2 regions of the Planococcus rifietoensis genome follow, and region 2 is predicted to be linked to the other one. Evidence: a T-box and tRNA genes for the amino acid it is inferred to sense, from the RefSeq annotation. Region 2 holds a T-box; the other holds one or more tRNA genes.
What was found. The T-box of region 2 lies ahead of AUC31_RS05470 (valine--tRNA ligase). A T-box ahead of a tRNA ligase gene usually reads a tRNA of that ligase, here a tRNA-Val.
Positions count from the first base shown of each region.

Region 1 (5,980 bases), 1.3 Mb from region 2:
TTTGCGTTCAGTTTTGAAGGTTCACTCCGCAAGGATTGACTTTCAAACTTGTTCTTTGAAAACTGGATAGATCGACATTGATTAAGAAACAAGCATCAAGTAGCGTGATCGCTTTGCGATCAACTTATTTTTTTTGACCCTCAGTGGTTAAGTTAATAAGGGCGCACGGTGGATGCCTTGGCACTAGGAGCCGAAGAAGGACGGCACTAACACCGATATGCCTCGGGGAGCTGTAAGTGAGCTGTGATCCGGGGATTTCCGAATGGGGAAACCCACTGTTCGTAATGGAGCAGTATCCATGTGTGAATACATAGCACATGAGAAGGCAGACTCAGGGAACTGAAACATCTAAGTACCTGAAGGAAGAGAAAGCAAATGCGATTCCCCAAGTAGCGGCGAGCGAAACGGGATCAGCCCAAACCAGAAGGCTTGCCTTCTGGGGTTGTAGGACACTCTATACGGAGTTACAAAGGAACGGATTAAGCGAAGCGACCTGGAACGGTCCGCAAGATAGGGTAATAGCCCCGTAGCTGAAAGTTCGTTCCCTCCAGAGTGGATCCTGAGTACGGCGGAACACGAGAAATTCCGTCGGAATCCGGGAGGACCATCTCCCAAGGCTAAATACTCCCTAGTGACCGATAGTGAACCAGTACCGTGAGGGAAAGGTGAAAAGCACCCCGGAAGGGGAGTGAAATAGATCCTGAAACCGTGTGCCTACAAGTAGTTAGAGCCCGTTAATGGGTGATAGCGTGCCTTTTGTAGAATGAACCGGCGAGTTACGATTGCATGCAAGGTTAAGGTGAGAAGCCGGAGCCGCAGCGAAAGCGAGTCTGAATAGGGCGAGTGAGTATGCAGTTGTAGACCCGAAACCAGGTGATCTACCCATGTCCAGGGTGAAGGTAAGGTAACACTTACTGGAGGCCCGAACCCACGCACGTTGAAAAGTGCGGGGATGAGGTGTGGGTAGCGGAGAAATTCCAATCGAACCTGGAGATAGCTGGTTCTCTCCGAAATAGCTTTAGGGCTAGCCTCAAGATAAGAATCCTGGAGGTAGAGCACTGTTTGGACTAGGGGCCCATCCCGGGTTACCGAATTCAGACAAACTCCGAATGCCAGTGATTTATGCTTGGGAGTCAGACTGCGAGTGATAAGATCCGTAGTCAAGAGGGAAACAGCCCAGACCACCAGCTAAGGTCCCCAAATATCCGTTAAGTGGAAAAGGATGTGGCGTTGCTTAGACAACCAGGATGTTGGCTTAGAAGCAGCCATCATTTAAAGAGTGCGTAATAGCTCACTGGTCGAGTGACACTGCGCCGAAAATGTACCGGGGCTAAACGGATTACCGAAGCTGTGGATGGACATCGTAGATGTCCGTGGTAGGAGAGCGTTCTAAGGGCGTTGAAGTCAGACCGGAAGGACTGGTGGAGCGCTTAGAAGTGAGAATGCCGGTATGAGTAACGAAAGACGGGTGAGAATCCCGTCCACCGAATGCCTAAGGTTTCCTGAGGAAGGCTCGTCCGCTCAGGGTTAGTCGGGACCTAAGTCGAGGCCGATAGGCGTAGACGATGGACAACAGGTTGATATTCCTGTACCACCTCCCCGCCGTTTGAGCAATGGGGGGACGCAGAAGGATAGGGTGAGCGTGCCGTTGGTTGTGCACGTCCAAGTTGTGAGATGAGAAACGAGGCAAATCCCGTTTCTATACAACATCAAGCAGTGATGGCAAGAGGTTTACCTCAGAGTCCCTGATTTCACACTGCCAAGAAAAGCCTCTAGCGAGGCGGGAGGTGCCCGTACCGCAAACCGACACAGGTAGGCGAGAAGAGAATTCTAAGGTGAGCGAGTGAACTCTCGTTAAGGAACTCGGCAAAATGACCCCGTAACTTCGGGAGAAGGGGTGCTCTGGTAGGGTGTTACAGCCCGAGAGAGCCGCAGTGAATAGGCCCAGGCGACTGTTTAGCAAAAACACAGGTCTCTGCAAAACCGTAAGGTGACGTATAGGGGCTGACGCCTGCCCGGTGCTGGAAGGTTAAGGGGAGTGCTTAGCGCAAGCGAAGGTGCGAACCGAAGCCCCAGTAAACGGCGGCCGTAACTATAACGGTCCTAAGGTAGCGAAATTCCTTGTCGGGTAAGTTCCGACCCGCACGAAAGGCGTAACGATCTGGGCACTGTCTCAACGAGAGACTCGGTGAAATTATAGTACCTGTGAAGATGCAGGTTACCCGCGACAGGACGGAAAGACCCCGTGGAGCTTTACTGTAGCCTGATATTGAATTTTGGTGCAACTTGTACAGGATAGGTAGGAGCCAGAGAACCCGGAGCGCCAGCTTCGGGGGAGGCGTCGGTGGGATACTACCCTGGTTGTATTGAACTTCTAACCCACAAGCCTTAGCGGCTTGGGAGACAGTGTCAGGCGGGCAGTTTGACTGGGGCGGTCGCCTCCTAAAGAGTAACGGAGGCGCTCAAAGGTTCCCTCAGAATGGTTGGAAATCATTCGCAGAGTGTAAAGGCACAAGGGAGCTTGACTGCGAGACGGACAGGTCGAGCAGGGTCGAAAGACGGACTTAGTGATCCGGTGGTTCCGCATGGAAGGGCCATCGCTCAACGGATAAAAGCTACCCCGGGGATAACAGGCTTATCTCCCCCAAGAGTCCACATCGACGGGGAGGTTTGGCACCTCGATGTCGGCTCATCGCATCCTGGGGCTGTAGTCGGTCCCAAGGGTTGGGCTGTTCGCCCATTAAAGCGGTACGCGAGCTGGGTTCAGAACGTCGTGAGACAGTTCGGTCCCTATCCGTCGCGGGCGCAGGAAATTTGAGAGGAGCTGTCCTTAGTACGAGAGGACCGGGATGGACACACCGCTGGTGTACCAGTTGTTCTGCCAAGAGCATCGCTGGGTAGCTATGTGTGGCCGGGATAAGTGCTGAAAGCATCTAAGCACGAAGCCCCCCTCAAGATGAGATTTCCCATTGCGCAAGCAAGTAAGATCCCTCAAAGACGATGAGGTAGATAGGTTCGGGGTGGAAGCGTGGCGACACGTGCAGCTGACGAATACTAATCGATCGAGGACTTAACCAACAAACTGAAACGCAAGTTTCCCACAATGTCGATTTATCCAGTTTTGAGCGAACAAGCTCAACAAGTCCAGTGATGATGGCAAAGAGGCCACACCCGTTCCCATCCCGAACACGGAAGTTAAGCTCTTTTGCGCCGATGGTAGTTGGGGGTTTCCCCCTGTGAGAGTAGGACGTCGCTGGGCAATCATCTTTTTTTACTTTGTACCGAGATTTCCTTTTACCTTGCTTCCATAGCTCAGCAGGTAGAGTGCTTCCATGGTAAGGAAGAGGTCACCGGTTCGAACCCGGTTGGAAGCTTTTGATTCTTTAAAGTTTCTTTACATCGGAAACTGTTTTCTTTATAATTTTTTTGTAAGGCCCCTTGGTCAAGCGGTTAAGACACCGCCCTTTCACGGCGGTAACACGGGTTCGAATCCCGTAGGGGTCACCATTCATGGAGGATTAGCTCAGCTGGGAGAGCATCTGCCTTACAAGCAGAGGGTCGGCGGTTCGATCCCGTCATCCTCCACCATGTATCCATTTAGGCTATTAATCGAATAACGGTGGGGTAGCGAAGTGGCTAAACGCGGCGGACTGTAAATCCGCTCCTTCGGGTTCGGCAGTTCGAATCTGCCCCCCACCACCAGTTTTTTATTGCTTTGGGGTATAGCCAAGCGGTAAGGCAACGGGTTTTGATCCCGTCATGCCCTGGTTCGAATCCAGGTACCCCAGCCATTTTTTATTTTGAGCCATTAGCTCAGTTGGTAGAGCATCTGACTTTTAATCAGAGGGTCGAAGGTTCGAATCCTTCATGGCTCATTTATCTTTGCGCATTTTTCGCGCGGGGCCTTAGCTCAGCTGGGAGAGCGCGACGCTGGCAGCGTCGAGGTCAGGGGTTCGAGCCCCCTAGGCTCCATTGTTCCATGTGCAATCCATGTGTAAAAAGCCCGTATCCATTCAATTGGATACGGGCTTTTTTTAGTTTCCGATATATTCGGATTGTGGCCGGAAAATCACGTTATCTTGCTGTTGTTCTATCGCATGGGCAGTCCAGCCGACGATCCGTGCGATGCTGAAGGTAGGGGTGAATAGTTCAGGCGACATTTGGATAGACCGCATAATCGCTGCTGCGTAAAATTCTACATTGGTATAAAGGGCACGTCCTGGTTTTCGCTCATTTAACAATTGGGTGATTTTAGTTTCCGCTTTGACTGCAAGGTCCAGCCAAGAGTCTTCTTGCTGCAGCTGCTGGCATTTTTTTCGAAGCAGTATGGCGCGCGGATCTTCTGTGCGATATACCCGGTGACCGAAGCCCATGATTTTCTCGCCTTGCGCCAGTTTTTGTTCAATGACTGGATTAATCCTTTCGGGAGACTGGATTTCATCAAGCAATTCAAGCACACCGGACGGGGCGCCTCCATGCAAAGGACCCTTCATCGTACCGATTGCAGAAACGATGGCAGCGCTTAAGTCGGATTCGGTGGAAATGGTGACACGGCCAGCAAAAGTGGATGCATTCATGCCGTGTTCCATCGTTAAGTTCAAATACGTTTCCAGGGCTTCAGTTTGTGCGTGTGTCGGTACTTGCCCTTTGATCATCCATAGATAGTTTGCAGTATGGCCCAGGTCGCTTCTTGGCGCGACGAATTCCTGTCCGGTGCTTTGCCGGTATAGAAGAGCGGTCATTACAGGAAGTGCAGCAGTAAGGGCAATGGCTTGTTGGTGGATCTCCAATTCTTTGAATTCGGCATGCAGATAAGCTGAAACGAGTGTCCGCATGCCATCCATTAATGAAATTTCTTTGGGCAAAACTTGCGCAATGGCCATAAGATAATCCGGCAATTGGCGATAGGATTTTAATTGTTCAATAAGTCTTGCGAGTTCTTCATTTGAAGCGTGATGGCCGTGCCACAGGAAGTAGGCGGTCTGTTCGAAGCTCTTTTGATTGATCACTTCATCGATCAATGTTCCACGGTAACGGAGTTCACCCTTATCTCCTTCGACAGATGCAATGGCAGTTTGAACGGCGACAATGCCTTTAAGGCCTTTTTGAAACATGTAAATTCCTCCTTTTTTTAAAGTATAAGCTGCAGCTTTAATTATGAAAATTAAAGATTTATAATTAAAATAATTAAAAAAACTAATTGAAAGGAGATCGAAAATGGAGATGCAATGGCTCAGGACCTTTGCGGATGCTGCGGAAACCTTGAATTTCCGTAAGACTTCCGAACGCTTGCTGTTGTCGCAGCCGAGTGTGACGGTGCATATTCGGCAATTGGAAGAGTATTTGGGGATTCGCTTGTTCGACCGCATCAAGAACCGTGTGGTGTTGACTGAGGAAGGGCGCTATTTTAAACAGCAGGCAGACACATTGGTTGAAAAATTCGATTCGACGGTGGACGAGCTTCAATCGTTTGCCCAGGGCTACCGGCGAAAATGGACCATCGCGATCTCCCCGTTGATGGCAGAGACAGTGCTGCCATATGTTCTACACTCGTTTACAAAAGCGCATCCAGACCTTGAGCTGGTTATCCGTGTGGAAGAGTCGGAAGTGATTGAAGAACTGGTAGAAAGCGGGGAAGTGTCTGCTGGCATCTCCGCTTTGAAGCCGGCTAAACGGGTGATTCTCCATGAAGTGGTTTATGAGGATCCTTTACTGCTCATTGTGCCTAGGGATGCTTATGATGATGAGCGGGGCCCGGTGGTTTCAGCACAAGAGGTATTGCAGCAGCATTTCATCTTTACGCATCATCATCCCGTTTTTTGGGAAGAGTTGCTTGTGAAATTGCGCGTGCAGCTTCCTGGAATCCGTACGATGAAAGTGACCCAGGCCCATATTGCGAAAAAGTTTATCCAGGAAGGGCTCGGCGTGTCGTTTTTGCCGAAGTCGATGGTGCGCCGTGAGCTGATCGAAGGGCGATTGA
Region 1 covers NZ_CP013659.2:3,350,988-3,356,967, forward strand. The annotation lists rRNA gene AUC31_RS16665 (23S ribosomal RNA) at 146-3,078, shown strand; rRNA gene rrf (5S ribosomal RNA) at 3,144-3,259, shown strand; tRNA gene AUC31_RS16675 (tRNA-Thr) at 3,302-3,374, shown strand; tRNA gene AUC31_RS16680 (tRNA-Glu) at 3,433-3,507, shown strand; tRNA gene AUC31_RS16685 (tRNA-Val) at 3,513-3,588, shown strand; tRNA gene AUC31_RS16690 (tRNA-Tyr) at 3,619-3,702, shown strand; tRNA gene AUC31_RS16695 (tRNA-Gln) at 3,717-3,791, shown strand; tRNA gene AUC31_RS16700 (tRNA-Lys) at 3,803-3,875, shown strand; tRNA gene AUC31_RS16705 (tRNA-Ala) at 3,900-3,972, shown strand; gene AUC31_RS16710 (citrate synthase/methylcitrate synthase) at 4,035-5,114, opposite strand; gene AUC31_RS16715 (LysR family transcriptional regulator) at 5,218-5,980, shown strand, end outside.
Region 1: it encodes a tRNA-Val, which carries the amino acid that the T-box ahead of AUC31_RS05470 (valine--tRNA ligase) is inferred to sense. The anticodon was not compared.

Region 2 (5,980 bases):
TGAAACCTCCATCCAGAAAGAGGATTTCATTTATCCGATTTTCGTTGTGGAAGGCGAAGACTATAAAAAAGAAATCTCCTCAATGCCAGGCGTTTATCATTTTTCAATCGACCGCCTTGGCGAAGAATTGGATGAAGTGGTCGAACTCGGCATTCCGTCCGTCATTCTTTTCGGTGTTCCGAAAGATAAAGACCCGGTCGGCTCGCAAGCTTATCACGACCACGCGATCACACAAGAAGCGATTCGTTTTGCCAAACAGCGCCATCCAGAACTCGTTGTCATCGCCGATACGTGCTTATGCCAATACACTGACCATGGCCATTGCGGCGTTATCGAAGACGGCGTCATCTTGAATGACGAGTCGCTCGACTTGTTGGCGCGTACAGCGGTATCTCAAGCGAAAGCCGGAGCAGACATCATCGCGCCATCGAACATGATGGACGGATTTGTCGCGGCGATTCGCTACGGTCTCGACGAAGCCGGATTCTCAAATATTCCAATCATGTCATACGGCGTGAAATATGCTTCCGCTTATTACGGGCCATTCCGCGAAGCGGCGCATTCAACGCCTCAATTCGGCGACCGCAAAACCTACCAAATGGATCCGGCAAACCGCATGGAAGCACTTCGCGAAGCGTCATCCGATGTCAATGAAGGTGCCGATTTCATGATCGTCAAACCGGCATTGTCTTATCTTGATATCATCCGCGAAGTCCGCGATAACTTCGACATTCCGATTGTGGCTTATAATGTGTCCGGCGAATACGCAATGGTTAAAGCAGCCGCACAAAACGGCTGGGTCGATGAAGAGAAAATCGTCCTTGAAACTTTGCTCAGCATGAAACGTGCGGGCGCAGATATTCTGATGTCGTACCACGCAAAAGACGCGGTACGCTGGCTGGAGGGGAAATAACATGGGATACGAAAACTCTAAACAAGCATTCGAAGAAGCGAAACCATTGATGCCAGGCGGCGTTAACAGCCCGGTGCGAGCCTTTAAATCGGTCAATATGGACCCGATTTTCATGCAATCCGGCAGCGGCGCGACCATTACGGACATCGACGGCAATACGTATATCGATTACGTCTTGTCTTGGGGCCCGCTGATTCTGGGCCATGCCCATCCTGAAGTGGTGAAAGCCATCCAGGAACAGGCAACACTTGGCACTTCATTTGGCACACCAACGACCCTTGAAAACGATATGGCAAAACTCGTCCAAGAGCGCGTGCCGTCAATTGAAATGGTCCGTATGGTATCATCCGGTACAGAAGCGACGATGAGCGCATTGCGCGTGGCACGTGGCTATACCGGACGCAACAAAATCTTGAAATTCGAAGGCTGCTACCACGGCCATGGCGATAGCTTGTTGATTAAAGCAGGATCTGGCGTTGCGACACTCGGCTTGCCGGATTCACCAGGCGTTCCTGAATCTGTGGCAAAAAACACGATCACGGTTCCTTATAACGATTTGGAAAGCGTGCGTTTAGCATTCCAGGAATTCGGCGATGACTTGGCGGCTGTGATCGTCGAGCCGGTTGCCGGCAATATGGGTGTCGTCCCGCCAGCTGAAGGATTCCTTCAAGAGCTGCGCAACTTGACGCATGAAAACGGCACCGTTTTGATCTTTGATGAAGTCATGACCGGCTTCCGCGTCGGCTATAATTGTGCCCAAGGCCATTACAGCGTCACGCCGGACATGACATGCCTTGGCAAAGTCATCGGCGGCGGGTTGCCTGTCGGCGCATTCGGCGGCAAACGCGAAATCATGGAACAAGTCGCACCAAGCGGCTCGATCTACCAGGCAGGCACACTGTCCGGAAACCCGCTCGCGATGCGTGCAGGCTTTGAGACATTGTCGCGTTTGAATGAAGCAAGCTACGAAACATTCGTCGAACGTGGTGACCAGCTCGAAAAAGGTTTCCGCGAAGCGGCTGAAAAATACAATATCCCGCATACGGTCAACCGTGCAGGCTCGATGATCGGCTTCTTCTTCACGAATGAGGAAGTGACGAACTTTGAAACAGCTTCGAGTTCCGATCTGGAGTTGTTTGCGGAGTACTATCGTTTGATGGCGGAAGAAGGCATTTATTTGCCACCATCCCAGTTTGAAGGCATGTTCCTTTCGACTGCCCATACACCTGAACATATCGAACGCACAGTGCAAGCATTCCATAATGTGTTTGCGAAACTAGCGAAATAATTTAGATAAACCGTCCTTGAAGGCCAGAACCGCTGGCTTTTGGGGGCGGTTTTTTTCACAAATTAATTGTGCTCGTTTCTTTTATTATCAGGATAGGTGAAGGGAGAGGATTATATTTGCCATAAGAGTGACGAAACTTATTAGTTGAGAAATCGATTTGTAGAGGGAAGTGCATTTTCTGTCTAATAGTCTGGTAATATAAAACTAATGGTAATTTTAATTAGTGAAAGTTGGTAACGCATTGAAACGTTTTCTTGTAACTTTAGCCATTGCGCTTGGCGCTGGCTTTTTGTTTAGCTTGACCGGCTTGTTCCTGCCTTGGCTGCTGGGTCCGATGGCGGCTTTTCTTATTTTGCGTCAAGTGACCGATATGAAGTTCCACTGGCCGAAAGTGTTCCGGACGCTCGGGCTATTGCTGCTCGGTGTTCAGATCGGCGCAGCTTTTACGCAGGAGTCGGTATTGTTGATGGCGACAGATCTGCCGTATATGTTCATCATGACGATCGCGGTCGTCGCGTTTTCCTTAGTGCTCGGATGGTTGTTCCAGCGTATGACGCGCGTCACGATGTCGACGGCGTTGCTCGGTTCAATGCCGGGCGGCTTGTCGCAGATGGTGCTAATTTCAGAAGAAGTGAAATCCGCTAATGTGACGATCGTGTCGGTCATGCAGACCTTCCGCATCCTGCTCATCGTCTTCACCGTGCCGCTCGCTGCAGGACTCTTGTCGGGACGAGCGCCGGGTGACATCACAGAGACGGCCTTCCGGTTCTCGCCGTATGCATTCGGCATCGCACTCGTCTTCGGTTACGTCTTGTACTGGATCATGAAGCGCATTTCTTTTCCAGCGCGCGAATTGATGGCGCCGGTTCTTGCGATGGCTGTCGTCCAGACCTTGACCGGCAGCGATTTAATCGATTTACCGGGACTCGTCATCATCATCGCGCAAGTGTTGATCGGAACGCATCTCGGCTTGTCGATGGAGAAGCTTGGCGATTCCTTGGATGGGCGGATTGCAGGGGCAGTATTGCTCAATACCGTATTGCTCATTGTGTTTTCAGCAGGTCTTGCCTACGGATTGGAACTGCTATTGCCGGAGTATCTATTCCTCGACTTTTTCTTGAGTGCAGCCCCGGGCGGCATGGCGGAGATGACGATTACCGCGCTCGAGGCGGGAGCCGATGTGCCGCTGGTGACGAGCTTCCATCTGTTCCGGCTGTTCTTTATCCTGCTCGTTGCGGCGCCGCTCGTGTCTCACTACGTGAAAAAGCTTGACGCTAAATCAGGCTATTGAGTACAATAAGCTTAACAGGATATTGATGCGTTGATGAGGATAGTAAAGTGTCCGGGACATTTCAGAGAGGGAGCCGAGTGGTGAGAGGCTTTCATGTTCCGCATTTGAATGTCACCTCGGAGCAGTTGCCGTGAAATGAGTAGCGGGAACCGGATGCGAATCCGTTATCGAACTTGAGAGCCAGGCGCAATTCTGCCTGTGTATAAAGGTGGTACCGCGAAAAACTCCTTCGTCCTTTACGAGACGACAGGAGTTTTTTTGTATTCATTTTTAAGTTCGACAGTAAACAGAGCCGAATATTGGCCAAGAGGAGGAATTTGGATGAGCAAGCAATTATCAACGAAATACGAACCGCAAGCAATCGAACAAGGGCGTTACGACTGGTGGGTGGACAATAAATTCTTCGAAGCGAAACCGGAAAGCGGCAAAACGCCGTATACGATCGTTATCCCGCCGCCAAACGTCACGGGCAAACTTCACTTAGGGCATGCGTGGGATACGACTTTACAAGACATCATGACGCGCATGAAGCGCATGCAGGGCTATGACGCCTTGTGGCTTCCTGGTATGGACCATGCCGGCATCGCGACACAGGCGAAAGTCGAAGGCAAGCTGAAAGAAGAAGGCCGTTCACGCCACGATATGGGCCGCGAAGCGTTTCTTGAAGAGTCATGGAAATGGAAAGAAGAATACGCAGGCCATATCCGCCAGCAATGGTCGAAGCTTGGGCTTGGACTCGACTATTCACGCGAGCGTTTCACCTTGGACGAAGGCTTGTCAAAAGCGGTGCGCGAAGTATTCGTGAAATTGTACGAGAAAAAATTGATTTACCGCGGCAAATACATCATCAACTGGGACCCGGCGACCAAAACGGCGATCTCGGATATCGAAGTTATCTATAAAGACGTACAAGGTGCGTTCTATCATATGCGCTATCCGCTGGCTGATGGTTCTGGCCATATCGAAATCGCGACGACTCGCCCTGAGACGATGCTCGGCGATACGGCAGTAGCGGTTCACCCGAGAGACGAACGCTATCAGCATTTGATCGGCAAAAAGGTCATCTTGCCAATCATCGGACGTGAAATTGAAATTGTTGCTGACGATTACGTAGATCGCGAATTTGGAAGCGGCGCTGTGAAAATCACGCCTGCGCATGACCCGAACGACTTTGAGATCGGCAATCGCCATAATTTAGAGCGCGTCCTTATCATGCATGAAGACGGCTCGATGAATGAAAATGCCGGCAAATATGAAGGCATGGACCGCTTCGAATGCCGCAAAGCGATCATTAAAGATTTGCAGGACATGGACGTGCTGTTTAAAATTGAAGATCACCTTCACTCGGTCGGGCATTCCGAGCGCAGCGGTGCGGTCGTCGAACCGTATCTGTCGACGCAATGGTTCGTCGACATGCAGCCACTTGCCAAAAAAGCGGTCGATAGCCAAAAGAGCGACGACGGCGTCAATTTTGTGCCGGACCGTTTCGAAAAAACCTATTTGCACTGGATGGAAAACATCCGCGATTGGTGCATCTCGCGTCAATTATGGTGGGGACATCAGATCCCGGCTTGGTATCATAACGAAACCGGTGAAATCTATGTCGGCCACGAGGCACCGGCTGATGCGGAAAACTGGACGCAAGATGAAGATGTTCTCGATACGTGGTTCTCATCCGCCCTATGGCCATTTTCGACACTCGGCTGGCCGGAAGAAAACGATGAATTGAGCCGTTATTACCCGACCGATGCACTCGTGACGGGCTATGACATCATCAATTTCTGGGTATCGCGCATGATTTTCCAGGCGCTCGAATTCACTGGCGAAAAACCGTTCAAAGACGTGCTCATCCACGGCCTTGTTCGGGATGCGGAAGGCCGCAAAATGTCGAAATCACTCGGCAACGGCGTCGACCCGATGGACGTTATTGCGGAATACGGCGCGGATTCCTTGCGCTACTTCCTGGCAACGGCATCATCTCCAGGACAGGACTTGCGCTATTCGAATGACAAAGTCGAGTCGGTATGGAACTTTGCCAATAAAATCTGGAACGCATCGCGTTTTGCAATGATGAACATGGAAGGCATGGAGCACACAGACATCGATCTGTCCGGCGAGAAATCCGTGGCTGATACATGGATCTTGACGCGCCTCAACGAAACGATCGAGCAAGTGACAGACCTTGCGGAACGCTACGAGTTCGGGGAAGTCGGGCGCCTGCTTTACAACTTCATCTGGGATGATTTCTGTGACTGGTATATTGAGATGGCGAAATTGCCATTATACGGAGAAGACGAACAGGCAAAAGCGATGACGCGTTCCGTACTCGCATACGTGCTCGATAACACAATGCGCTTGCTTCACCCATTCATGCCGTTCATCACAGAAGAAATCTGGCAGAACTTGCCGACTGAAGGCGAATCGATCACGATTGCCGCTTGGCCGACAGCCGACCCGGCACTGAGCGATGCGAAAAAAGCCGACAGCA
Region 2 covers NZ_CP013659.2:1,124,686-1,130,665, forward strand. The annotation lists gene hemB (porphobilinogen synthase) at 1-913, shown strand, start outside; gene hemL (glutamate-1-semialdehyde 2,1-aminomutase) at 915-2,201, shown strand; gene AUC31_RS05465 (AbrB family transcriptional regulator) at 2,443-3,492, shown strand; T-box leader at 3,514-3,732, shown strand; gene AUC31_RS05470 (valine--tRNA ligase) at 3,814-5,980, shown strand, end outside.